One region of the Burkholderia sp. Bp9140 genome, then DNA from elsewhere that is predicted to be linked to it. Evidence: riboswitches for the same ligand, from Rfam matches in the RefSeq annotation. Region 1 holds a riboswitch; each other region holds the start of a gene.
The links. Region 1 has a riboswitch for cobalamin ahead of DIE21_RS03725 (TonB-dependent receptor domain-containing protein). Riboswitches for the same ligand answer to the same signal wherever they lie in the genome.
Positions count from the first base shown of each region.

Region 2: another riboswitch for cobalamin. It lies ahead of DIE21_RS00040 (CbtB-domain containing protein); the one in region 1 lies ahead of DIE21_RS03725 (TonB-dependent receptor domain-containing protein).
Region 3: another riboswitch for cobalamin. It lies ahead of cobW (cobalamin biosynthesis protein CobW); the one in region 1 lies ahead of DIE21_RS03725 (TonB-dependent receptor domain-containing protein).
Region 4: another riboswitch for cobalamin. It lies ahead of DIE21_RS26165 (iron ABC transporter permease); the one in region 1 lies ahead of DIE21_RS03725 (TonB-dependent receptor domain-containing protein).

Region 1 covers NZ_QTPQ01000003.1:113,396-119,278, forward strand. The annotation lists gene DIE21_RS03710 (hypothetical protein) at 1-287, opposite strand, end outside; gene DIE21_RS03715 (SDR family NAD(P)-dependent oxidoreductase) at 392-1,249, shown strand; gene DIE21_RS03720 (AraC family transcriptional regulator) at 1,398-2,411, shown strand; cobalamin riboswitch at 2,523-2,716, shown strand; gene DIE21_RS03725 (TonB-dependent receptor domain-containing protein) at 2,906-4,834, shown strand; gene DIE21_RS03730 (LysE family translocator) at 4,892-5,530, opposite strand; gene DIE21_RS03735 (Lrp/AsnC family transcriptional regulator) at 5,646-5,883, shown strand, end outside.
Region 2 covers NZ_QTPQ01000001.1:3,620-9,502, reverse strand. The annotation lists gene metE (5-methyltetrahydropteroyltriglutamate--homocysteine S-methyltransferase) at 1-1,021, opposite strand, end outside; gene DIE21_RS00050 (LysR family transcriptional regulator) at 1,150-2,058, shown strand; gene DIE21_RS00045 (CbtA family protein) at 2,080-2,814, opposite strand; gene DIE21_RS00040 (CbtB-domain containing protein) at 2,828-3,037, opposite strand; cobalamin riboswitch at 3,069-3,211, opposite strand; gene DIE21_RS00035 (histidine phosphatase family protein) at 3,255-3,842, shown strand; gene DIE21_RS00030 (inorganic phosphate transporter) at 3,984-5,576, shown strand.
Region 3 covers NZ_QTPQ01000009.1:119,510-125,392, forward strand. The annotation lists gene DIE21_RS10085 (cobyrinate a,c-diamide synthase) at 1-102, opposite strand, end outside; gene cobO (cob(I)yrinic acid a,c-diamide adenosyltransferase) at 106-708, opposite strand; gene DIE21_RS10095 (cobalamin biosynthesis protein) at 743-1,120, opposite strand; gene cobA (uroporphyrinogen-III C-methyltransferase) at 1,117-1,926, opposite strand; cobalamin riboswitch at 2,036-2,271, opposite strand; cobalamin riboswitch at 2,398-2,662, shown strand; gene cobW (cobalamin biosynthesis protein CobW) at 2,990-4,078, shown strand; gene cobN (cobaltochelatase subunit CobN) at 4,085-5,883, shown strand, end outside.
Region 4 covers NZ_QTPQ01000034.1:34,076-39,958, forward strand. The annotation lists gene DIE21_RS26140 (EVE domain-containing protein) at 1-319, opposite strand, end outside; RNA gene ssrS (6S RNA) at 390-571, opposite strand; gene DIE21_RS26150 (cell division protein ZapA) at 652-966, opposite strand; gene DIE21_RS26155 (ATPase) at 963-1,313, opposite strand; cobalamin riboswitch at 1,490-1,743, shown strand; gene DIE21_RS26165 (iron ABC transporter permease) at 2,133-3,131, shown strand; gene DIE21_RS26170 (ABC transporter ATP-binding protein) at 3,128-3,940, shown strand; gene cobT (nicotinate-nucleotide--dimethylbenzimidazole phosphoribosyltransferase) at 3,993-5,048, shown strand; gene DIE21_RS26180 (adenosylcobinamide-GDP ribazoletransferase) at 5,038-5,814, shown strand; gene cobC (alpha-ribazole phosphatase) at 5,799-5,883, shown strand, end outside.

The DNA of each region.
Region 1 (5,883 bases):
TCCGCGCAATGCGCCGCACGCGGGCCACTGCCGATCGGACGGAGCCGTCCTGCTGTCGCCAACAGCCATTCGGCAAGCCGATCGGGCAGCCGACATCCGGCTTGCCCGTCAGCCCGCGACGAGGCGATGCCATTGGCCGACCGGTCCGGCACATCGGCCGGGGCAGGCTGGACGCTACGGCTGGCGTCGCGTTCAATACGGCGCGGCCCGATTGCCGTGTGATCCGGCAGCAGGCCGAACCCGACTGCCGGGCGGCCTCCGTCGATTCCGATCGACCTAGCGGTCATGATTCCGTGTTTTCCCTGATCGAGGGCTGGTCCGTATGGATGATGAGCCGGGTTCCGCCCGATGCGAACATTCGCTCCCACATCCACCGTAACAAGGCCAATCAATGGACTCGACACCTCCGCTCGAAGGTCGGACTGCAATCGTGACGGGCGGCGCCACCGGCATCGGCGCAGCCTGCGCCCAAGCGTTGCTCGCGGACGGCGCGACGGTCGTCCTGATGGACCGATGCCGCGAAGCGCTCGAACGCGCGCAGCAACGGTTCGCAGACGCGGCGCCGGACGGCCGTGTCGCGACGCATGTCGGCGACGCGTGTGTCGAAACCGACGTACAGGACGCGCTGACACTCGCGTGGTCGCTGAATAATCGGCTCGACATCGTCGTCCCGACGGTCGGCGGCACGTCGTTCCAGCCGCTGCTGATGCACGATGCCGACAGTTTCCGCGCGCAAATCGATCTGAACCTGCACAGCGCGTTCCTCGCGATTCGTCACGCCGCTCCGCGCCTCGCCCGGAGCGGCGGCGGCACGATCGTCTGCATCTCGTCGAATGCGGCGCGACTGAGCTTCCGCTGGCTGTCCGCGTATTGCGCGGCGAAGGCCGCGCTGGAGGCACTCGTGCGCGTGGCCGCCGAGGAGCTGGCCAGCGCGAAAATCCGCGTGAACGCCGTGCGCCCGGGGCTCACACGTACGGAGTCGACCAGGCAGATGTTCGACAACGGCCCGCTCGTCGACCGCTTCCTCGAGCAGATTCCGCTCGGCGCGATCGGCGAGCCCGACGACATTGCGCGCGCCGTGCGTTATCTCGCCGGCCCCGAATCAGGTTGGGTCACCGGCCAGAGTTTCGCCGTCGACGGCGGTCACGAACTGCGCGCGAACCCGCGCGTCGACGATACGATCGCGCAGATTTACGGCATGGCCGCACTCGACGCCTTGAAGCTCGGCCGCGTGCCGGGCGACGCGTGACCGGCCGGGCCCAAGGCGATCCCGCCATGCCGTTTGCGTGCAACGCGGGCGGCGGCCGGCGCCGATTGCATTGTTGCGTGGCGACGGTTCGCGGCCGCCGGTCGCCCCGCCCACCGCCCCCTGTCGCGACGCTCCGAACGGGAATCCCATGAGACAAGGTGCGTTGCCGCCCCGCGGCCGCGTCCTGCCCGGCCTCGACGCACGCCTGCGAATCGAGCTCTCGCGCAGCGGTGTGCCGCCGGCGGGCACGACAACGCCCGGCGATTTCATCGCGCTGTACCGCGACGCGATCGAACGGCTCGAGGCGCAGGTCGCGCGCGGCGACGGCCATCCGCCGATGCGCAAGCAGGAAGTCGACCTGATGTGCCGCTGCCTGCTCAGTTGCGCGACGCTCGCCGACGCGATCCGCTGCGCGGCCGAGTTCTGCGAGATGCTGACGCCGCGTGCCGGCATGCTGTCGCTCGCGGTGCGCGACGGACGTGCGACGTTCCGGATGGATTCGCTGCGCCGCACGCGCGGCCCGGCCGCGTGCCTCGTCGACCTGACGGGGCTGTTCTGCTATCTGCAGCTGTTCGGCTGGCTGATCGGGCAGCCGCTGCGGCCGGACGAAGTCTGGCTCGGCCATTCGCGCCGCAACGACGCGATGCCGCTGCTCGGGCTCTTCAACGCGCCGGTCGACGTCGGCCGCAAAAGCTACGGCTTCGCGTTCGACGCGACGCGGCTCGATGCCCGCGTGATCCGCCAGCCGGGCGAGCTCGCCGCGTTCCTCGTCGATTTTCCGTTTCGCCTGATCGATGCGGCGCCGGCCGTCGTGTCATGGGCGCAGCAGGTGCGCGGCTTTCTCGATGCGGCGCTCGCACGCGAGCAGGCGCTGCCCGCGCTTGCCGAGGTGGCGACATGGCTCGGCGTCAGCGAAGCGACGTTGCGGCGGCGGCTGACGGCCGAAGGCAGCGGCTATCACGTGTTGCGCGAGCGGTGCCTTGCCGACGTCGCGCGGCGCTGCCTGCGCGAGTCGGACTGGCCGGTCGCACGGATCGCCGCGCATCTCGGGTTCGGCGGCGAGGAAGCGTTTCGGCGGGCGTTCGTGCGATGGACGGGCATCGCGCCAAGCCGGTTCCGGCACGATTGCGGCGTCGCCGAGATCCCGTTTCATCAGACATGAAACGCGGTTCGGGCGCCTCGAAAAGAAAAGCTTGGGAAAGTATTCACCGGACAATGACGTTTTTCCGCATCCCTGCGCACCCCGGTAATTGACGCGCCTGAGTGCTCGCCATTACGCTTGCGCGCTGATGGTTCCCGGGAACGGGATCAAAAGGGAACGCAGGAGAGGCAGTGCCTCGAATCTGCGGCTGCCCCCGCAACTGTAAGCGGCGAATCCGCGCCACCGCGCGCCACTGGGAAACCGGGAAGGCCGGCGCGAATGACGACCCGCGAGCCAGGAGACCTGCCATCGACCCGAGGTCCAAGCAGCCGCACCGGGCGGGGTGTCCCGATGCGCCAGCACCGCCTTTGGCGGTCGCCCCGTTGCATGGACGGCCCGACCTCAGGACCCTTCAGATGTCCATCATTTCCGTATCCGCTTCCACGCCGGAAGCGTCGCGCCGCTGCGTCGCCGGCATGCGCGGCGCGTCCGCGCGCGATCACGCCCGCTGCCGCATGAAACTTCGCCACCTTCTCGCCACGTCCGCCGCCACGGCGCTGCTCTCCCCGATCGCCCATGCCGCCGGCGACACGGTGCTCGCGCAGCCGTCGCAGCCCGCGGACGGCACCGCCCTGCCGACGATCACCGTGACCGACACGCGGCACCTGCCCGAATCGTTCGACCAGCGCTACGCGTCGACGCAGGTGCTCACGCGCGCCGATCTCGACCGGCTGTCGCCGAGCGACCCGAGCATCACGCAGGCGCTCGCGACGCTGCCGGGCGTCACCGTCTCGCAGAACGGCGGCCCCGGCTCGTCCGCATCGGTCAGCATCCGCGGCTCGTCGGCCAGCCAGGTCGCGGTGTTCATCGACGGCATCCGGATCGGCTCGCCGACCACCGGCATCGCGCCGTGGGCCGACCTGCCGACCGAAGCATTCGAGCGCGTCGAAGTGATCTCGGGGCCGGCTGCCGCGTCATTCGGCGCGAACGCGATGGGCGGCGTCGTGCAGTTGTTCACGCGCCGCGCCGCCGGCCAGCCGAACCAGACGACCGTGTCGTTCGGCGGCGGCTCGAACAAGACCTTCGACACGCAGCTGCGCACGTCGGGCACCGTGCCGTCGACCGGGCCGCTCGCCGCGCTCGGCGGTCTCACCTATTCGCTCGGCCTGCACGCGTACAACACGGCCGGCATCGACGCGACGCGGCCCGTGTTGCCGTACCACGAGGACGGCCGCAATCCGTATCACGCGCAGGACCTCGATGCACGCCTCGGCTATGCGAGCGACAACTGGTCGATCTCGACGTTCGTGCTGTACCACCGCTCCGACCTGTCCTACGACAACGCCGGCTTTGCGAACCGCGAGCTCGATCATCAGCTGACGACCGGCGTCGCGTTCCATCTCGACATCACGCCCGACACGCAGTTCGACCAGTCGGTCGGTTATGCGAACGACCGCCAGTTCCTGTACGCGAGCGACCCGGCCATCCCGACCGACCAGATCAACTCGCAGCGCATCAGCGCGTCGACGTCGCTGACGCATCAGGCGCACGGCTTCCACCTGTTCGGCGTGCCGCTGTCGGGCGAGACGAAGATCGCGTACGACTTCACGCGCGAACAGGCGTTCCTGCCGCTCGACGTGCCGGACGGCGTGCCGACGCGCAACGATTCCGCGTTCTCGCTGCATCAGTCGGCCACGCTCGGCAACGTGACGATGTTCGTCGCGGGCCGTCACGAGATCATCGCGGGGAAAGCCGTGAACACCGGCAACGCCGCGCTGTCGTGGGCGATCACGCCGGTCTATACGGCGCGCGTGTCGTACGGCAATGCGTTCCGCCTGCCGACGTTCAACGACCTGTACTACCCCGGTTACGGCAATCCGGACCTGAGCCCGGAGCGCAGCGATTCGGTCGAGGCCGCGCTCGACGCGAACACGGCGTACGGCACGTTCAGCGCCGCGATCTACGACACCCGCGTCAGCAACCTGATCGCGTACAACCCCGCGACGTTCTCGCCGATGAACATCGGCCGCGCGCATATCCGCGGCATCGACCTGTCGTACAAGGGCACGATCGGCCGCTCGACGCCGGTGAGCATCGCGGTCGGCATCCTGAATCCGCAGGACGAGACCAACGACAGCTGGCTCAACCGCCGGCCGCGCCAGACCATCAGCGTGAACGTCGACCACACGTGGGACGAACTGCACCTGCACGCGCTGAGCACGGGTGCAACGGTGAGCTATGGCGGCACGACGTTCGACGACCCGGCCAACACGACATATCTGCCGTCGACCCTGACCGTGAACCTGCGCGCGTCGTACAGGATCAATGCGCACCTGACGGTGTCGGCGTCGCTGTCGAACCTGTTCGACCGTCAGACCATGACCGCATACGGCTACAACACGCTCGGCCGCACCGCGTTCGGCAAGGTCAGCTATACGTTCTGACCAGGACGGTCGGTGCATCGGCGCCCGCGGTCGCGGGTGTCGATGTCGCGGCTCGCGTCAGGACCAGACGACGATGCGCACGCCCGCAATCAACTGGATCGCGCCGAACGCCGCGATCACGACGGCCGACACGCGCGACAGCCCGTGCATGAGCGTCAGCGACATCTTCGTGCGCAACGCGGCGGTCGTGCTGCTCAGGCACAGCCACCATACCGCGGAACCCAGGAACACGCCGGCGACCATCAGCGCGACGGTCGGCCCCATCGCGTCGTCATGCGTGCCCGCCAGCGGGCCGAGCGCCGCGAAGATTCCGACGAACGACAGGATCGTCATCGGGTTCGACAGCGTCAGGCCGAACGTCGTCAGGAAATCGCGCAGCACGGTCGTGCGCGGCAAATCGCGTGGTGCCGCCGACGCGGCCGGCGCCTGCCGCGCGATGGACCAGGCCAGCCACACGAGGAACGCACCGCCGCCGATTTTCAGCACAACGGTCAGCATCGGAAACGTGGTGACGATGCCGGCGACGCCCAGCGCGCCGAGCAGCCCGTAGATCGCATCGGCGCACGCGGCGCCGATGCCCGTCGCGAATCCCGCGCGAAAGCCGCGGCTCAGGCTGCGCTGGATGCACAGCATGCCGATCGGGCCGACCGGCACCGCGATCGACAATCCCATCACGACGGACTTGATGAACAGCATGGCCGGCTCCTCGCGACATCCCGTGGCTCGAAACATCATCGTAGGGAAAGTCCGGTCGCCGCTGAAGGCGGTTTTTAAGGAAAAATGAGCGCTTCACCTTAAAAACTCCGCCGCAATGGACGAACTCGACTGGAAGATACTCGCGCTGCTGCAGGCCAACGGCCGCATCAGCTACACGGAACTGGCGCGCCAGGTTCATCTGTCGGTGCCGGCGGTGACGGAACGCGTGAAGCGTCTCGAATCGGCCGGCGTGATCGACGGCTACACGGCGCGGGTCAATCCGGCCGCGGCCGGCTACCCGGTGAGCGCGCTGATCGGCATCACGGTGCCGCAGCCGGCGAAGGCGAAATTCC
Region 2 (5,883 bases), on a different contig from region 1:
CGCTCGCGAGATCGACCGGCACGTGCAGCAGCGAGCACGACGGCGCGAGCCACAGGCGCGCGCCGAGCAGGTTCGCGAGCGGCTCGAGCCAGTCGAGCGTCGCGTTCAGGTCCGTCTTCCAGATGTTGCGGCCGTTGATCGCGCCCACCGACAGCACGCGATCGGCCGCCAATTCACGCACCAGTGCATCGATTTCGTCGCGGGCGTTGATCGCGTCGATATGCAGGCCGTCGACCGGCAGCGAAGCCGTGAGCGTCAGGTTGTCCCGAAGCTGGCCGAAGTACGTGGCGAGCAGCAGCTTGATACGGCGCGTTTCCAGCGCCGCATACGCGGTGCGGAATGCCTGGCGCCATTCGGCGTCGAGTTCGGTCACGAGGATCGGCTCGTCGATCTGCACCCATTCGACGCCCTGTGCGGTCAGCGTGTCGAGCAGCGCGCCGTACACCGGCAGCAGCTTCGGCAGCAGCGCGAGGCGATCCGAATCGTCCTTCGCCTTGCCGAGCCACAGATACGTGACGGGGCCGAGGATCACCGGCTTCGCGTTCACGCCCTGCGCTTTCGCCTCGGCCAGCTGCCCGAGCAGGCGCGACGGATCGAGCGAGAAGTTCGTGTCCGCGTGGAATTCCGGGACGATGTAGTGATAGTTCGTGTCGAACCACTTCGTCATTTCACCGGCCGCGACACCGCCGCAGCATGCCGCGTGTTCCTCCGCCGACTGCGCCGAACGGCCACGCGCGACGCGGAAATAGTTGTCGAGCGCATCGCCATGGAAGTCCCGCACGCGCTTCGGCAGGTTGCCGAGCGTGAAGCTCATGTCGAGCACCTGGTCGTAGAACGCGAAATCGCCGATCGGCGCGAGATCGAGGTCGCGCTGGTCGTTCCAGTGGCGCCGGCGGAGCTCGGCGCCGAGTGCCTTCAGCTCGTCGCGCGACGATTCGCCCTTCCAGTAGCGCTCGAGACCGAACTTGAGTTCGCGCTTCGCGCCGATGCGCGGAAAACCGAGGTTGTGTGTCGTAACCATGAAGCTGCCGTCCAGAGAAAAATTGAAGATCCGGCAGCCATCATAGGGATTTCATTCCATGAAATAAAATGGCATTATTTCATTCATCCATTAAATTTGTTCATGTGTTCGTGGGATAAGCGATAGCCATGCTGGAACGATTCCATCTTGTCGTGATCCGCGAAGTCGAGCGCCAGGGCTCGCTGACGGCGGCCGCCAATGCGCTGCATCTCACCCAATCGGCGCTCAGCCACACCGTCCGGAAGATCGAGCAGCAGCTCGGCACGCCGATCTGGGATCGGGAAGGACGCGGCCTGCGGCTCACGCAGGGCGGGCAATATCTGCTGAAGCTGGCACACCGGCTGCTGCCGCAGTTCGAGCTCGCCGAGGAGCGGATGAAGCAGTATGCAAAGGGTGAGCGCGGCACGCTGCGCATCGGGATGGAGTGCCATCCGTGCTATCAGTGGCTGCTGAAGGTCGTGTCGCCGTACCTGTCGCGCTGGCCGGACGTCGACGTGGACGTGAAGCAGCGCTTCCAGTTCGGCGGCATCGGCGCGCTGTTCGGCCATGACATCGACGTGCTCGTGACGCCCGACCCGCTGAACAAGCCGGGGCTGCGCTTCGATCCGGTGTTCGATTACGAGCAGGTGCTGATGGTCGCGGAGACGCACCGGTTCGCGAACGCCGACTACGTGACGCCCGAGCAGCTGACCGACGAGGTCCTGATCACCTACCCGGTCGAGACCGACCGGCTCGACATCTACAATCAGTTCCTGACGCCGGCCGGCATCGTGCCCCGGCGCCACAAGTCGATCGAGACGACCGACATCATGCTGCAGATGGTGGCAAGCGGGCGCGGCGTGGCCGCGCTGCCGGGATGGCTTGCCGACGAATACGCGGACCGGATGCCGGTCGTGCCGGTCAGGCTCGGCGAGAAGGGGATTTCGAAGCAGATCTTTCTCGGCATCCGCGAGGCGGATGCGTCGATCGACTATCTGGCCGCATTCGTCGCGCTGGCGCGCGAATCGACGTGGAGCGCGCCGCGCATGCTGCGCTAGGCACGCTCCGCGCCATGCGCGTCAGGCGGCGCGCATGCCGGTGCGTTCGCCGCGTTCGACCCATGCGCCGAACAGCAGGCCGATCGTCGTCCACATGATCACCTGCATGCCGATCGCCGCGACGCGGAATTTCCACAGCACGGCGGCCGGGAAAGCGGCCGGCACTTCGTTGAACGACGGCAGCCCGATCTGCACGGCCGCGATGATCGCGACGAACACGAGCCCTGCGACGATCGACGCGTTCCACTGGCCGAGCTTCGCCAGCAGATGGCGGCGCACGCTGACCGAGAACACCATCGTCGCGATCGAGATCGCGATCATCAGGAAAAACAGGCCGGTGCGATGGCCGATCGTGTCGGGATCCCCGACCGCGGGCGGACTGGCCGGATATTTGATGTTCGGCACGATCACGAGCGTGATGAACGCCGCCAGTGCGAGCCACGCGGCCAGCGGTCGTGCCGGAAGGCGGCCGCCGCGCCCGTATGCGTACGCGAAGACCAGCGAGAACAGCCCGCCGAATGCCGCGCCGTAGGCCACGACGCCCGTCAGCAGGCCGAGGCCGGACTGCGTATGGCGGCTGACCAGTTCGTGTTCGTGTTCGTGCTCCGGCGAATCGCCATTCCCGGCATCGTGCGATGCTTCAAAGGCGATCGCCTGATCGACTTGCGGCTCGCCGACGATCTTGGCGAAACCGAACGTGAGGAGGCCCGCGGCGATGCCTGCGAGCATCCCGCGCATGAGCAGCTTTCCAACCATCGTGTACTCCGCGTCAGTGGCAGGGAAAGCCGAGCAGATGGCGGCCGTCGTGGACGAACTCGTGCACGTACATGCCCGGCACGAGCGACGTCGCGCCCTGTTCCGCGCCGACGAAATATAGCGCGAGCAGCAGGATCAAGCCGACGAAGACGGCCCACGGCAACAATTCGCGGACGGGAATGGGGGCCGGCACGACGACCGGCTTCAGCACTGCTTCGCTCATGGATGCACCTCAGGGGAATCGCGCCCCGACAAATGTTGGATGGTACGAACGCAGGTCTGGCTTCCGGGATTGAGGATCCCCGGTTACAGTGGCGCGACCGCGCCGGGCTTGCACCGGCTTCCGCGCTTCGTATCGGGCGAATTGTACGCGCGAACGTGCGCGTGTTGAAGGCCCGCGCACGACGGGCGCGGCCGCCCCGAATCCTCCGAGCATCGACATGACCCACCCTGCCTCGCTGCGCATGATCGCGCATGCGCCGACCCGTGCGATGCGCACCGGCGCGTTTCCCGCTGACGATCCGCTCGATGCGCGCGGGCTCGTCGATGCAGCCGCGCTGCGCGAGTCGTTCGAAGGCGGCCGCGACGCGATCGTGCTGTGCAGCCCCGCACGTTGTGCGCAGCAAACCGCCGACGCGCTCGGGCTGCGCGCCGGCATCGACGATGCGCTGCGCGATGTCGACTACGCCAACTGGCGCGGCAAGCGGCTGCACGACCTCGCGCGCGACCTGCCCGACGAACTCGGCGCCTGGATCGACGATCCGTCCGCGTCGCCGCACGGCGGGGAATCGTTCGAGGACGTCGCGCGCCGCGTCGGCGCGTGGTTGAACGCGCTGCCGCGCGGTCGCGATATCGTCGCGATCACCCATGCGACGATCGTTCGGGCGGCCATCGCGCACGTGCGTCGGATGGACACGAAGGCTGCGACCCGCATCGAGGTCGCGCCGCTGTCGTGCATGGTATTCACCGCGTCGCGAGACGGCTGGACCTTGCCCGCGGACGACGTTCGACGCGATACCGATGCGTAGGCCCGCCTGTTCACTATATGGAGATTGACGGCGCCACTTTCTTACATGCGTGTAATGTGAACGGTTCGTCCTCCCGACTGTCATCAAACTGACGGATAGCGAAAGCTAGGATCGGCTGCGGTTCCCTTATGAGATGCCGTCATGAATCAGCCTGCTTCGTCCGCCGCAAACAATTCCGGCTCCACCGAACGCACCCGGCAGGTCGGCTATGCCGTCTTCCTGCTGGTGCTCGCAATCGGCGCCGTCTATATCGCCACCCACCTGATTGCCGATCTGTCGCTCATCCGCGAAGGGTCGCTGTTCCCGTACCTGATGCTCGGCGCCGCGCTGGTGATCGCGCTCGGCTTCGAATTCGTCAACGGCTTCCACGACACCGCGAATGCGGTCGCGACCGTGATCTACACCCACTCGCTGACGCCGAACGTCGCGGTGATCTGGTCGGGCATGTGGAACTTCCTCGGCGTGATGGTTTCGAGCGGCGCCGTCGCATTCGGCATCCTGCAGCTGCTGCCGGTCGAGCTGATCCTGCAGGTCGGTAGCGGTTCGGGTTTCGCGATGGTGTTCGCGCTGCTGATCGCCGCGATCGTCTGGAACCTGGCGACCTGGTATTTCGGATTACCGTCGTCGAGCTCGCATACGCTGATCGGGTCGATCATCGGCGTCGGGCTGATGAACCAGCTGATGCACGGGCCGTCGGGCACGAGCGGCGTCGACTGGGGCCAGGCGCTCGGCGTCGGCAAGTCGCTGCTGCTCTCGCCGATCGTCGGCTTCCTGTGCGCGTCGCTGCTGCTGCTCCTGCTGAAGGCCGTCGTGCGGATTCCGGAACTGTACAAGGAGCCACCGAAGGATCAGCCGCCGCCGTTCTGGATCCGCTGCCTGCTGATCCTCACGTGCACGGGTGTGTCGTTTGCGCACGGGTCGAACGACGGGCAGAAGGGGATGGGCCTCATCATGCTGATCCTGATCGGCACGATGCCGACCGCGTATGCGCTGAACAAGGCGGTCACGCGGGCCGAATCGCAGACGTTCGTCGCCGTCGCGAACCAGGCCGCCGCGACCTTCGCGAAATACTCGAATGGCGTCGCGCCGTCCGCGAATCCGCGCGCCGACGTCGAGCACTTCGTGCAGCGCCGCGAGATGACGCCCTCCGTGCTGCCGGCCGTGCAGCAACTGTCCGCGTCGCTCGCGACCGCGGTCGGCTCGTCGGGCTCGATGGCGGCCGTGCCGCAGGGCGACGTCGACAACGTGCGCAACACGATGTATCTGGTATCCGAAGCGATTCGCCTGATCGAGAAGTCGGGTCAGCCCGCCTTCGCCGCCGACGACAAGCTCGCGATCGACAACTACCGCAAGCAGCTCGATCACGCGACCAAGTTCATTCCGACCTGGGTGAAGGTGGCCGTTGCGATCGCACTGGGTCTCGGCACGATGGTCGGCTGGAAACGGATCGTCGTGACCGTCGGCGAGAAAATCGGCAAGCAGCATCTGACGTACGGACAGGGTGCGTCGGCCGAACTCGTCGCGATGCTGACGATCGGCGCGGCCGATGCGTACGGGCTGCCCGTGTCGACGACGCACGTGCTGTCGTCGGGCGTCGCGGGCACGATGGCTGCGAACGGGTCCGGGCTGCAATGGAGCACGGTGCGCAGCCTCGTGCTCGCGTGGGTGCTGACGCTGCCGGCGTCGATCGTGCTGGCGGCTGGACTTTACTGGCTGTTCCGGTCGGTCGCCTGAGCGGACGAGCGGCGGGCGGCCGGGGAATCGGCCGCTCGCCGTGGAGGATTCGGCTCGGTCTCCACGTCTCGTCACCTCTTCGCCTCTTCGCCTCTTCGCCTCTTCGCCTCTTCGCCTCTTCGCCTCTTCGCCTCTTCGCCTCTTCGCCTCTTCGCCTCGCAGCATCTTTCGCCTTCCTTCTCGCGCACGCTACCCTGGGTTTATCCCGGTCAGTGGCGGAACGGTGTCGCAATGAATCACCGTTGTGCCCGACCGACCGCGCCGCGACCTGCGTCTTCTCTCCCCCGAATTGAAGCGCAAGATCTGG
Region 3 (5,883 bases), on a different contig from region 1:
CCGGCCGAGCCGGCGGTGCAGCCGCGCGAGTCCGGCCGTCACCGACGTCTTGCCCTGGCCGGACGCGGGCGCGCTGACGAACAGCGCGGGGCAGGCCGGCATCGGTCAGAACTCCACGCCGCGCTGGGCCTTCACGCCTTGCTCCTTGTACGGATGCTTGACGAGCCTCATTTCGGTGACGAGGTCGGCCGCATCGATCAGCGCATCGGGCGCATGCCGGCCGGTGACGACGACGTGCACCGAATCCGGCCGCGCGACGAGCGTCGCGAGCACTTCGTCGAGCGGCAGGTATTCGTACTTCAGCACGGTGTTCAGCTCGTCGAGGATCACCATCCGGTACTCGCCGCTTTCGATCATCCGGCGCGCCTCGTCCCAGCCCTTGCGCGCGGTCGCGATGTCGGCGTCGCGGTTCTGCGTGTTCCACGTATAGCCGTCGCCCATCGTCACGAAGTCGCATTCCGCGACCGCGCCGAGGAAGTCGCGCTCGGACGTGTGCAGCGCGCCCTTGATGAACTGCACGACGCCGAGCCGCATGCCATGGCCGAGCACGCGCACGGCCATGCCGAACGCGGCCGTGCTCTTGCCCTTGCCGTTGCCGGTGTTGACGATCAGCAGGCCCTTTTCCTGGGTGGCGGCAGCCTGCTTCTTTTCATGGCCGGCGCGGCGGCGTTCGGTCATCCGCTGATGGGATTCGGCATCGGTCTTCATCGGGAATCGTCCTGTCGAAAGCGAAACAAAGGGTTCAGAGCGGGCCGGCGAGCGCGACCGTCACGCCGTCCCGGATGGATTTGGGGCCGAGCAGCCGGCCATGCGGCGCCGCGAGCTGCGCGCACGGCTCGGCCACGCCCGCGACGCCGAAACGCGCGAGCGCGGCGGCCGACGGGCCGCTCAACGCCGGTTCGGGGCAATGCGCGAGCTGCGCCGCGTCGAACGCGACGAGCGGCCAGCCGCGCCGTGCGCACAGCGTGCGCAGCGGCCGGGCACGCGCCTTGTCGGCGAGCGTGGCGACGACGGCCGGCTCGGTGTCCGGGTAGCATGCCAGCGCCGCGCGGATCGCGGCATCGAGTTGCGCGGCCGTCACGCCCGTGCGGAAACCGACGCCGAGCGCGACGCGCATCATGCGCGGCCGCCGAGCGCCGCGCGCACCGCGGGATCGCCGGCGAGCGCCGCGACGCGGCCGATCACGACGATCGCCGGTGAACCGATGCCGGTTGCGCCCACCCGTTCGACGATCGTGTCGAGCGTCGCGAGCACGTGGCGCTGGCCGTCACGCGTGGCGTTCTCGATCGCCGCGCACGGCGTGTCGCCGGCCAGGCCGCCGTGACGCAGTGCGGCCGCGATCGCGTCGAGCCGGCGAATGCCCATGTAGATCACGATCGTCATCCGCGTCGCGGCGAGCGCGCGCCAGTCGGGTTCGTCCGCGCCCGCGCCGTGGCCCGTGACGAAGATCACGCCCTGCGCGTCGCCGCGATGCGTGACCGGAATGCCGAGCGCGGCCGGCGCGGCGATACCGGCCGTGATGCCGTTGACGACCTCGACCGGAAAACCGGCCGCGCCGAGCGCGAGCAGTTCCTCGCCGCCGCGGCCGAACACGAACGGATCGCCACCCTTGAGCCGCGCGACGCTGCGGCCCGCGCGCAGATGCGCGAGCATCGCGGCGACGATCGTTTCCTGCGGCGTCGAGGCATGGCCGCCGCGCTTGCCGACGTGCTCGATGCGTGCGTCGGCACGCGCGTGGCGCAATACGTCGGGGTTCACGAGATCGTCGACGAGCAGCACGTCGGCCGCGGCGATCGCGCGCACGGCCTTCAGCGTCAGCAGATCGGCGTCGCCGGGGCCGGCGCCGACGAGCCATGCGCGGCTCATCGGACGCGGCACGGCGCGCACCGTGTCGTGGCAGTGGAAAGGGGACAGCGAGCGGCACATCGGCGGCCGGCGGACAGGCAATGCATGACGGATCGAGCGAAGCCCGCGCAAGCGCGGGCGGAATGCGCATCCCATCCGTCCCCCGCGGATCGGGCGTTCGGCGAGCATCGGGCTCGCCCCTTGCGTCGGCCGGTATCCGGGCTGGCCGCTTGCCAGGCCGCAGCCTTCCCGCCCGCTGAAGGGCAGTGGCATCGCGGGCGGCCTGGGCGCGTGCGGGGGAACCGCGGCGCGCGGGCGGCGTACCGTTGCGGGGACAGCACAGGCCGGCCGGACTTCCGCCTCCTGTTTCCCGTTTAACTGCGTGCGCGGAATGCGCACGCGAGCACCGAACGCGGCGCATACGATAGCACAGCGGCCGGCCCGCGCGAACCCGCCGCGCGGGCGCCGGATGTGGCCCCGGATGCGGCGCCGCGGCCATGCCGAACACCCCGCGGCAGCTCGTTCCGCCTTGACGCTCCCGGCACCGCCGCCTACACTCGCACGCGTTTTGGTGCTCGCGCGCGCTCCTCCGGCGCGCGCAGTTAAACGGGAAACAGGGAGCCCGCCTGCGCCGCAGTCGAGCCAACCTGTGCTGCCCCCGCAACGGTAAGCGAACGCGTCGCGCGCAAGCGCCACGCAGCGCCGCTTCGCCGCATGCCCGCCGCATGCGGACGACTGCCACTGGATGCCGTGCATCCGGGAAGGCGAAGCGGCGTGTTCGTCAGCCCGGATACCGGCCGAAACGTTGGGGTTCAGCGCCGCGGGGAGGCGGCGCATCGTCCACGGCCGCAGCACGCCCGACGCCCGAGCGTTTCCCGCTTTCTCCGCCGATCCGTCCGTCGCATGCACGTGCGCGGACCCGAACGGAGAACGGCAGGCGGCGCGGGCAGGGCCGGCGGCCGTGTTGGCATTCACCATGTCGACCGTTCGCAAGGAAGCGTCATGTCCGATTCGTCGTGCCGTCCGTTGCGCAGCCGTCCGTCCGGACCGAGCCGCGACATCCCCGCGATCCGCCAGATGACATGCCGCGCCGCATTCGACGCGACGATCCCGGCCTGATTCCATTTTCGCCACAGGACCTACCATGACCCTACGCAAGCTTCCCGTCACGATCGTCACGGGCTTTCTCGGCAGCGGCAAGACCACGCTGATGCGCCACATCCTGCAGCATGCCGAAGGCCGCCGCATCGCGGTGATCGTCAACGAATTCGGCGAGCTCGGCATCGACGGCGAAATCCTCAAGGGCTGCGGCATCGGCTGCGAGGATACGGAGGGCGCGCAGGGCGAAGCGTCGGGCCAGCTGTACGAACTCGCGAACGGCTGCCTGTGCTGCACCGTGCAGGAGGAGTTCTATCCGGTGATGGAAGCGCTCGTCGAGCGCCGCGCCGACATCGATCACGTGCTGATCGAGACGTCCGGCCTCGCGCTGCCGAAGCCGCTCGTGCAGGCCTTCAACTGGCCGACGATCCGCAACAGCTTCACGGTCGACGCGGTCGTGACCGTCGTCGACGGCCCGGCTGCCGCGAGCGGCCAGTTCGCCGAGAACCCGCAGGCCGTCGACGCGCAGCGTCGCGCCGATCCGAACCTCGACCACGAATCGCCGCTGCACGAACTGTTCGCCGACCAGCTGTCGTCCGCCGATCTCGTGATCGTGAACAAGGCCGACCTCGTCGCCGATGCGCAGTTCGCCGAGATCGAAGCCGCGATCCGCGAGGAAATTCCCCCGCAGGTGAAGATCGTGCGCGCGACGCGCGGCGAACTGGACCTCGCGATGCTGCTCGGGCTCGAGTCGGCGTCGGAGGAAACGATCCACCTGCGGCACGACCATCACGGCTCGGCCGACGACGGCGATCACGACCACCATCACGACGAGTTCGATTCGGTGGTGGTGGCGGGCGATGCGGGCTCGCGCGACGCGACGATGGCCGCGCTGCAGCGTGTCGTCGAGACGCACACGATCTATCGCGCGAAAGGCTTCGCGGCGCTGCCCGAGGCGCCGATGCGGCTCGTGATCCAGGGCGTCGGCCGCCGCTTCGACAGCTATTTCGACCGCCGCTGGCAGGACGGCGAGCCGCGCGCGAGCCGCTTCGTGCTGATCGGCGAGGATCTCGACGCGGCCGCGCTGCAGCGCGCGTTCGATGCCGCGTGCGCGGCCGAAATGCAGCAGGCGTAACGCGCGATGCATCTGTTGCGCACCACGCCGGGCGGCTTCGTCGACGATACGCAGGGCGTCGTCCGGATCGACCAGCAGCCGGCCGACATCGTGATCCTGAGCTCGGCCGACACGACGCTGTCGCTGCTGGCCAGCATCGTGCCGAAGCTGCCGCCCGGCTTCCCGAGCGTGCGGCTCGCGAACGTCACGTTCCTGCGGCAGCCGGCGTCGGTCGATTTCTATGTCGACGACGTGCTGCGTCATGCGAAGACGGTCGTGATCGACCATCTGGGCGGCGAGGCGTACTGGCCGTACGGGATCGAGCAGGCCGTGTCGCTCGCATCGAAGCGCAGGCAACGGCTCGCGATGTTCTCGGGCGACCTGCAGGAAGACCCGAACCTCGTCGCGAAGAGCACGGTCGCGCCCGACCTGTGCCGGCTGTGGTGGCGCTACCTGCGCGAAGGCGGGATGCACAACGCCGAAGCGTTGCTGCGCAGCATCGCATTCCATACGCTCGGCTTCGGCGACGAACCCGAGCAGCCGCGCCCGCTGCCGGCCGCCGCGCTGTATCACCCGGCGCGCGACCCGGCGAGCGTCGACGACTGGCGGGCGCGCTGGACGCCTGGTGCGCCCGTCGTCGCGATCCTGTTCTATCGCGCGCACTGGCAGGCCGCGAACACGGCCGTGTTCGACGCGCTGGCCGATGCGCTCGTGCGCGAAGGGCTCAATCCGCTGCCGATCGCGGTCACGTCGCTGAAGGACGCGGTGAGCCGCGAGGTCATCACCCAGCTCTGCGACACGCACGGCGTCGCGCTCGTGCTGAACACCACGGCCTTCGCGGCCGGCGCGATCGACAGTCCCGAGCCCGACGTGCTCGCCGGCGATGCGCCCGTGCTGCAGGTGATCCTGTCCGGCGGCAACCGCGACGCATGGGTGGCCGACAACCAGGGCCTGCACGCGCGCGACATCGCGATGCACATCGCATTGCCTGAAGTCGACGGCCGCATCGTCACGCGTGCGGTGAGCTTCAAGGGGCTGGCATATCGTTGTCCGCACACCGAAGTCGACGTCGTGCGCTACCAGCCGGACGCCGAACGGATCGCGTTCGTCGCGGCGCTCGCGCGCGGCTGGTGCCGGCTGCGCACGCTCGACAATGCCGACAAGCGCATCGCGCTGATCCTCGCGAACTACCCGCAAAGCGAAGGGCGGATCGGCAACGGCGTCGGGCTCGATACGCCGGCGTCCGCACTGCGCGTGCTGGCGGCGCTGCGCGATGCGGGCTATGCCGTGGCCGACCTGCCCGACGACGGCGACGCGCTGATCGCGCGGCTCACCGAAGGCGTGACCAACGACCCGGCCGTGCGCGCACTGCGCCCCGCGTTCCAGAGTTTCGCGCTGGCCGACTACGTCGCGCATTTCGCGCGGCTGCCGGCCGCCGTGCGCGACGCGCTGAGCGCACGCTGGGGCGCGCCTGAAGCGGACCCGACGCTGCGGCAGGGGCGCTTCACGATCGCCGGCTGGCGCGCAGGCAACGTGTTCGTCGGCATCCAGCCGTCGCGATCGCGCGACGAGAACGACTATGCGAGCTACCACGACGCGGACCTCGTGCCGCCGCACGCGTACCTCGCGTTCTATTTCTGGCTGCGCGACGCGTTCGGCATCGACGCGGTCATCCACCTCGGCAAGCACGGCAACCTCGAATGGCTGCCGGGCAAGAGCGTCGCGCTGTCCGACGCGTGCTGGCCCGACCTGACGCTCGGGCCGCTGCCGCACCTGTATCCGTTCATCGTCAACGATCCGGGCGAGGGCAGCCAGGCGAAACGCCG
Region 4 (5,883 bases), on a different contig from region 1:
TTTTCACGAAGCGCACGTCGACGAGCAGCCAGCGCGGTGCTTCCTGCGTCGACTTCGGATCGTAATAAGGGCTTTTCGGATCGAACTGGGTGGGATCGGGGTAGGGCGTCGACGAGACTTCGGCGAGGCCCGCGATGCCCGGCTCGGGGCAGCTCGAGTGATAGAACAGCACGCCGTCACCGACCGTCATCGTATCGCGCATGAAATTGCGCGCCTGATAGTTGCGCACGCCGGTCCAGGGCAGCGAGTGCTGCGGCGCGTGCGCGAGATCGTCGATGCTTGCTTCGTCCGGTTCGGACTTCATCAGCCAGTATTGCATGGATCGTGATCGACGCAGAAAGGGCCGCTGCAAAAGGAAACGGCATCGGGACTCGCCCGATGCCGTTGAATAGGTCCCCGCCTTGGCCGCTAGGCCGGCATCCTGAACCTGAGGTTCAGAATTGGTCGCAGTTAGCAGCACATCGGGTACATCAGACAGAGTGACGCGCGCGCCCGTGCTACAAATTTCCGCAACCGTGCACATGGCATTGGTTCAAGGAATATATGACCTTGGCGAACCAGGCAGGGAAGCTGACTGAACTGTGTTTCGTTGCGCCAATTTGACCACCGTTGATCGCCGAGATCAAGGGGAATCGACGCATCGATCAAACCTTACTGCGTCTCGTGCTGTGCGAGCACCGCGCCGAGCTGTTCGTTCATCTGGTGCATTGTACGACGGATTTCTTCCGCCGGAAATGCTTCACCGTGCCGCACGCTCGTTTGCAGCCGCAGCAATTCGGATGCGAGCGACAGTGCCGCCATCACCGCGATGCGATCGGTGCCGCGCACCGAGCTGTTCGCGCGGATCTTCGACATTTCGGCGTCGACGCGCGCGACGGCCTCGAGCAGCGCCGCTTCGGTCTCGGCCGAACAGGCGAGCCGATAGGGCTGACCGAGAATCGAGACTTCGATCTGCTTGGTGCTCATGCATGTTCTCCGTGGCTGGCCGCGTCGTCGCTATCCGTGCGCGCCTGCGCATCCAGCAGGTCGAGCTGGTTGTCGGCTTGCTCCACGCTCTTCGTGCGCGGCAGCTTTTCGAGAATCGCGTTCAGTTTGACCTGGGCGTCGTCGATCTTTGCCGACAGCGTGTCGCGCTCGGCCGCGAGCGCATTGCGTTCGTCGCGCAGTTGCGCGAGTTCCGCGCGGACGGTGTCCGCTTCCGCGCGCATTTGCGCGACCTGCTCCTCGAGCGCGAGCCGTTCCGAGTGATAGCGCTTGTTCAGCGAGATCAGACGGCCAATATTTTGAGATAAGGTTTCGAGTTCGTTGAGCATTTGCTGCGTCCTCTAAAGACCCAGCATTTTAGCGCGGAATAACGCGCATTCCGACATCTGTAACGTTTCCAGTCGTAACACCCCGGCTTCTTGCTGCGAATGCGCGGGTCCGGCGCGTGCGCGATGCGCTTCCGGCACGCGTCCGGCCGCTTTCTTGACGCTCGTGCGGCCCGCTCCTAAACTGGCGCCGCCTCGGTGCTCGCGCGTGCGTCGCGCGGTTAAACGGGAAGCAGGGCGCGCGCTCCGCCCGGAGATCGCCAACCTGCGCTGCCCCCGCAACGGTAAGCGGCCGCGTCGCATGATGCAGGCCGGCTCGGGCGCGTTTCGCGTGCAGGTCGCACGCGGGCGCGGGCCACTGCGCGTGAAACGCGCGGGAAGGCGAGCCGGTACGCCGCCAGCCCGGATACCGGCCGAGGCGAGGAGCCTGCACGGCTTCATGACGCGCGGCCTGCGGGGAAGCGGGGCGCGCAGTGTTTCACGGGACTTGTCTTCGATGCTGACCCCAATCGTCCGCACGGCGCTCGGCGCCCGCCGCGGCACACCGCTTGCCGCCGTCGCGCAGACTGCGGCGGAAGCCGATCGACCCGATGCGGCGCCTTCCACTATATTGCGCAGAACGCCCGCTGCGCGAAGGTGCGGCCCGAGGGGGCGCGGCCGTCGCATGCCGGTATGGCCGGCGCGCGGCGCAACAACCCGTTCGACAAGGATGACGAGCTTGCGTATGCCTACAACGCGCCGAGGCGCGACGCCCATGCCGCACTCGGCCCGCAACAGCGGTCAGCCGGCGTGTCGCGCATCGTGCACGATGCCGCGCACCGCATGAGCGCCGCGCGTGCCGCCGCGATCTGGGCCGTGCTCGCGGCCGCGGTCGCGCTGCTGTTCGTCGCGTCGCTGTCGATCGGCAGCGTGCCGATGTCGCCATGGCAGGCGCTCGCGTCGCTCGTGCCGCACGGTGGCGATGCGCTGTTCGCCGACATCGTGCGCACGCTGCGGCTGCCGCGCGCGCTTGCGGGCTTCGCGTGCGGCGCGCTGCTTGCGCTTGCCGGCGCGCTGTTGCAGGTGCTGTTGCGCAATCCGCTCGCGGAGCCATACGTGCTCGGCGTGTCCGGCGGCGCGGCCGGCTTCGCGCTCGTCTCGATGATCGCGGGCGCCGCCTGGTGGCTCGTCGATGCGTCCGCGTTCGCCGGCGCGCTCGTGTCGGTCGCGCTCGTGCTCGGGCTAGCCCGCCGCGAGCTGTGGCGCGCCGATTCACGCGACGCGTCGCCGCGGTTGCTGCTCACGGGCGTCGTGATCGCGGCCGGATGGGGCGCGCTCGTCACGCTGCTGCTGTCGCTCGCGCCCGATGCGCGGCTGCGTGGCATCCTCTTCTGGCTGACGGGCGACCTGAACGGCGTGACGGCGCCGTGGTTCGCATCGGGCGCGCTGCTGCTGGCCGCGGGCGTCGCGCTGCCGGCCGCGCCGCAGTTGAACGTGCTGCTGCGCGGCGACGCGACCGCGCTCGCGCTCGGCGTGCCGGTCGCGCGGCTGCGCATGCGGATCTACCTCGTCGCGTCGCTGGCCGCCGCGGCGGCGGTGACGACGGCCGGCACGATCGGCTTCGTCGGCCTCGTCGTGCCGCACGCGCTGCGGCTCGCATTCGGCAACGACCAGCGCATGCTGCTGCCCGCCGCGATGCTCGCGGGCGGCGGCGGCGTGATGGCGGCCGACCTGCTCGCGCGCACCGCGATCGCGCCCGCGCAATTGCCGGTCGGCGTGATGACCGCGTTGATCGGCGTACCGGTGTTCCTGTGGATGTTGCTGAGGAGACCGATGCGATGACCCACGCCGCACCGCATGCCGCCGGCGACATGACCTGCGCGGCGCTCGACCTGACACTGAAGGCCGGCGAACGGACGCTGCTCGACGGCTTCACGCAGGCGTTCCGGCCTGGCGAGATCTGGTGCGTCGCGGGACCGAACGGCGCAGGCAAGACGACGCTGCTCGCGACGCTCGCGGGTTTGCAGCGGCCGGCCGGCGGCCAGGTCGAGATCGACGGCCGGCCGCTCGCCGCATGGCCGCCCGAACAGCTCGCACGGCGCCGCGCGCTGATGCCGCAACAATTGCACGACGCGTTCAGCGCGACGGTATTCGACACGGTTCTGCTCAACCGCTTTCCGTATCTCGGCGGCTGGGGCTGGGAGCGCGACGGCGACCGCGCGGCCGCGCGTGACGCGCTCGCGACGTTCGGGCTGGCCGCGCTCGCGTCGCGCGACGTGCTGTCGCTGTCGGGCGGCGAGCGGCAGCGCGTCGCGCTGGCCGCGACGCTGTGCCAGGACGCGCCGCTGATGCTGCTCGACGAGCCGCTCGCCCATCTCGACCTGCATCACCAGGTCGACGGCCTGACCGCGCTGGGCGCATGGCTCGACGCGGGCCCGCGCACGGTGCTGTTCTCGTGCCACGACCTGAATCTCGCGCGGCGTTTCGCGACGCACGCGCTGTTGCTCGATGGCCGCGGCCATGCGTGGGCGGGCCCCGTGCACGACGTGCTGACGCCGGCGCGCGCGAGCGACGCGTTCGGCTACCCGCTCGTGCTGATCCGCGAGAACGGCCGCGACGCGCTGCTGCCCGCGTGGCCCGAGCGACGATGAACCTTCTTCTTTCGATGCGCGGCACCGGCCGCGCCAGCGAGGCAATCTTCCGATGACGAAACCGACCGACTTCCCGCCCGCGATCGCGCCGCTCGACGACACGCTGCGCAAGCGCCTGCAGCATGTGATCGATCACAAGACCAAGCCGCCCGGCAGTCTCGGCCAGCTCGAGGCGATCGCGTTGCAGATCGGCCTGATCCAGCGCACCGAGCGGCCGCACGTGCAGCGTCCCGTGACGATCGTGTTCGCCGGCGACCACGGGATCGCGGCCGAGGGCGTGAGCCCGTATCCGCAGGCGGTCACCGCGCAGATGGTCGCGAACTTCCTGGCCGGCGGCGCGGCGATCAATGCGTTCTCGGGCGTCGCGCAGAGCGTGCTCGAGATCGTCGATGCGGGCGTCGCGTCGCCGCTGCCGGTGTCCGACCGGCTCGTGTCGCTGCCGGTCGCGCGCGGCACGCGCAACTTCGCGGTCGAACCCGCGATGACGCACGACGAGGCGAGGACGGCGCTCGCCGCCGGCGCGGCGCGCGTGCGCCTTCATGCATCGCTCGGCACGAACGTGATCGGCTTCGGCGAAATGGGGATCGCGAACACGTCGTCGGCCGCGTGCCTGATGAGCCGTCTGCTCGACGTGCCGATCGACGCGTGCGTCGGGCGCGGCACGGGCCTCGACGACCAGGGGCTCGCGCACAAGCGCGCGGTGCTCGGCCGCGCGCTCGTCCGGCATTCGCATGCGATCGCGCCGCTCGACGTGCTCGCGACGTTCGGCGGCTTCGAGATCGCGATGATGACGGGCGCGTATCTCGCGGCCGCGAGCGAGCGAATGACGATCCTCGTCGACGGCTTCATCGCGACGGCCGCGCTGCTCGTCGCCGAGCGCATCGCGCCCGGCGTGCGCGACTACTGCGTGTTCTCGCATACGTCGCACGAGGCCGGCCACCGGCGCATGCTCGAGCATTTCGGCGCGAAGCCGCTGCTCGCGCTGGACCTGCGGCTCGGCGAAGGCACGGGCGCCGCGCTCGCGCTGCCGCTGGTGCGGGCGGCGGCCGCGTTCCTCACCGAGATGGCGAGCTTCGAATCCGCGGGCGTCGACGATCGTGACGCCTGAGCGTGCTCGCGGCGTACGCGCCGAACTGCGCTACTTCTTCGTCGCGCTCGGCTATTTCACCCGCGTGCCGGTGCCGCGTGCGATCGGCTACGCGGCCGGCGATCTCGACCAGGCCGCGCGTTACTTTCCGCTGGTCGGCGCATGTGTTGGCGCGTGGGGCGCGCTCGTCTATCTCGCGGCGCTGCGGCTGCTGCCCGCGTCGATCGCGGTCGGGCTGTCGATGGCCGCGACGCTGCTCGCCACCGGCGCGTTTCACGAGGATGGCCTGGCCGACAGTTGCGATGCGTTCGGCGGCGGCTATACGCGCGACGACGTGCTGCGCATCATGCACGACTCGCGAATCGGCACGTTCGGCGCGGTCGCGCTCGTGATCGCGCTCGGCCTGAAATGGCAGGCGCTCGCGGCCATGCCGCCGCTGCGCGCCGCGTGGACGATGATCGCCGCGCACGCGGCAAGCCGCGCGGCGGCCGTGAGCCTGCTGATGTCGCTCGACTACGTCCGGCCGGAGGGCAAGGCGAAGCCGGTCGCGCAGCGCATGGGCGCGCGCTCGGCCTGGGTCGCGGCCGCATTCGGGCTGCCGTGGCTGTTCTGGCCGGACTGGCGCGCGGGCGCCGCGGCCTTCGTCGCGCTCGTGCTCGTGCGTGCCTCGGTCGCCCGCTATTTCGTGAAGCGGATCGGCGGTTATACCGGCGACTGTCTCGGCTTCGCGCAGCAACTGGGCGAACTGGCGATCTACTTCTCGGTGCTCGGATGGATCTCGTCCTGATTCGCCATCCGGCCGTCGATATCGAGCCGGGCGTTTGCTACGGACGCAGCGACGTGCCGCTCGCCGCAT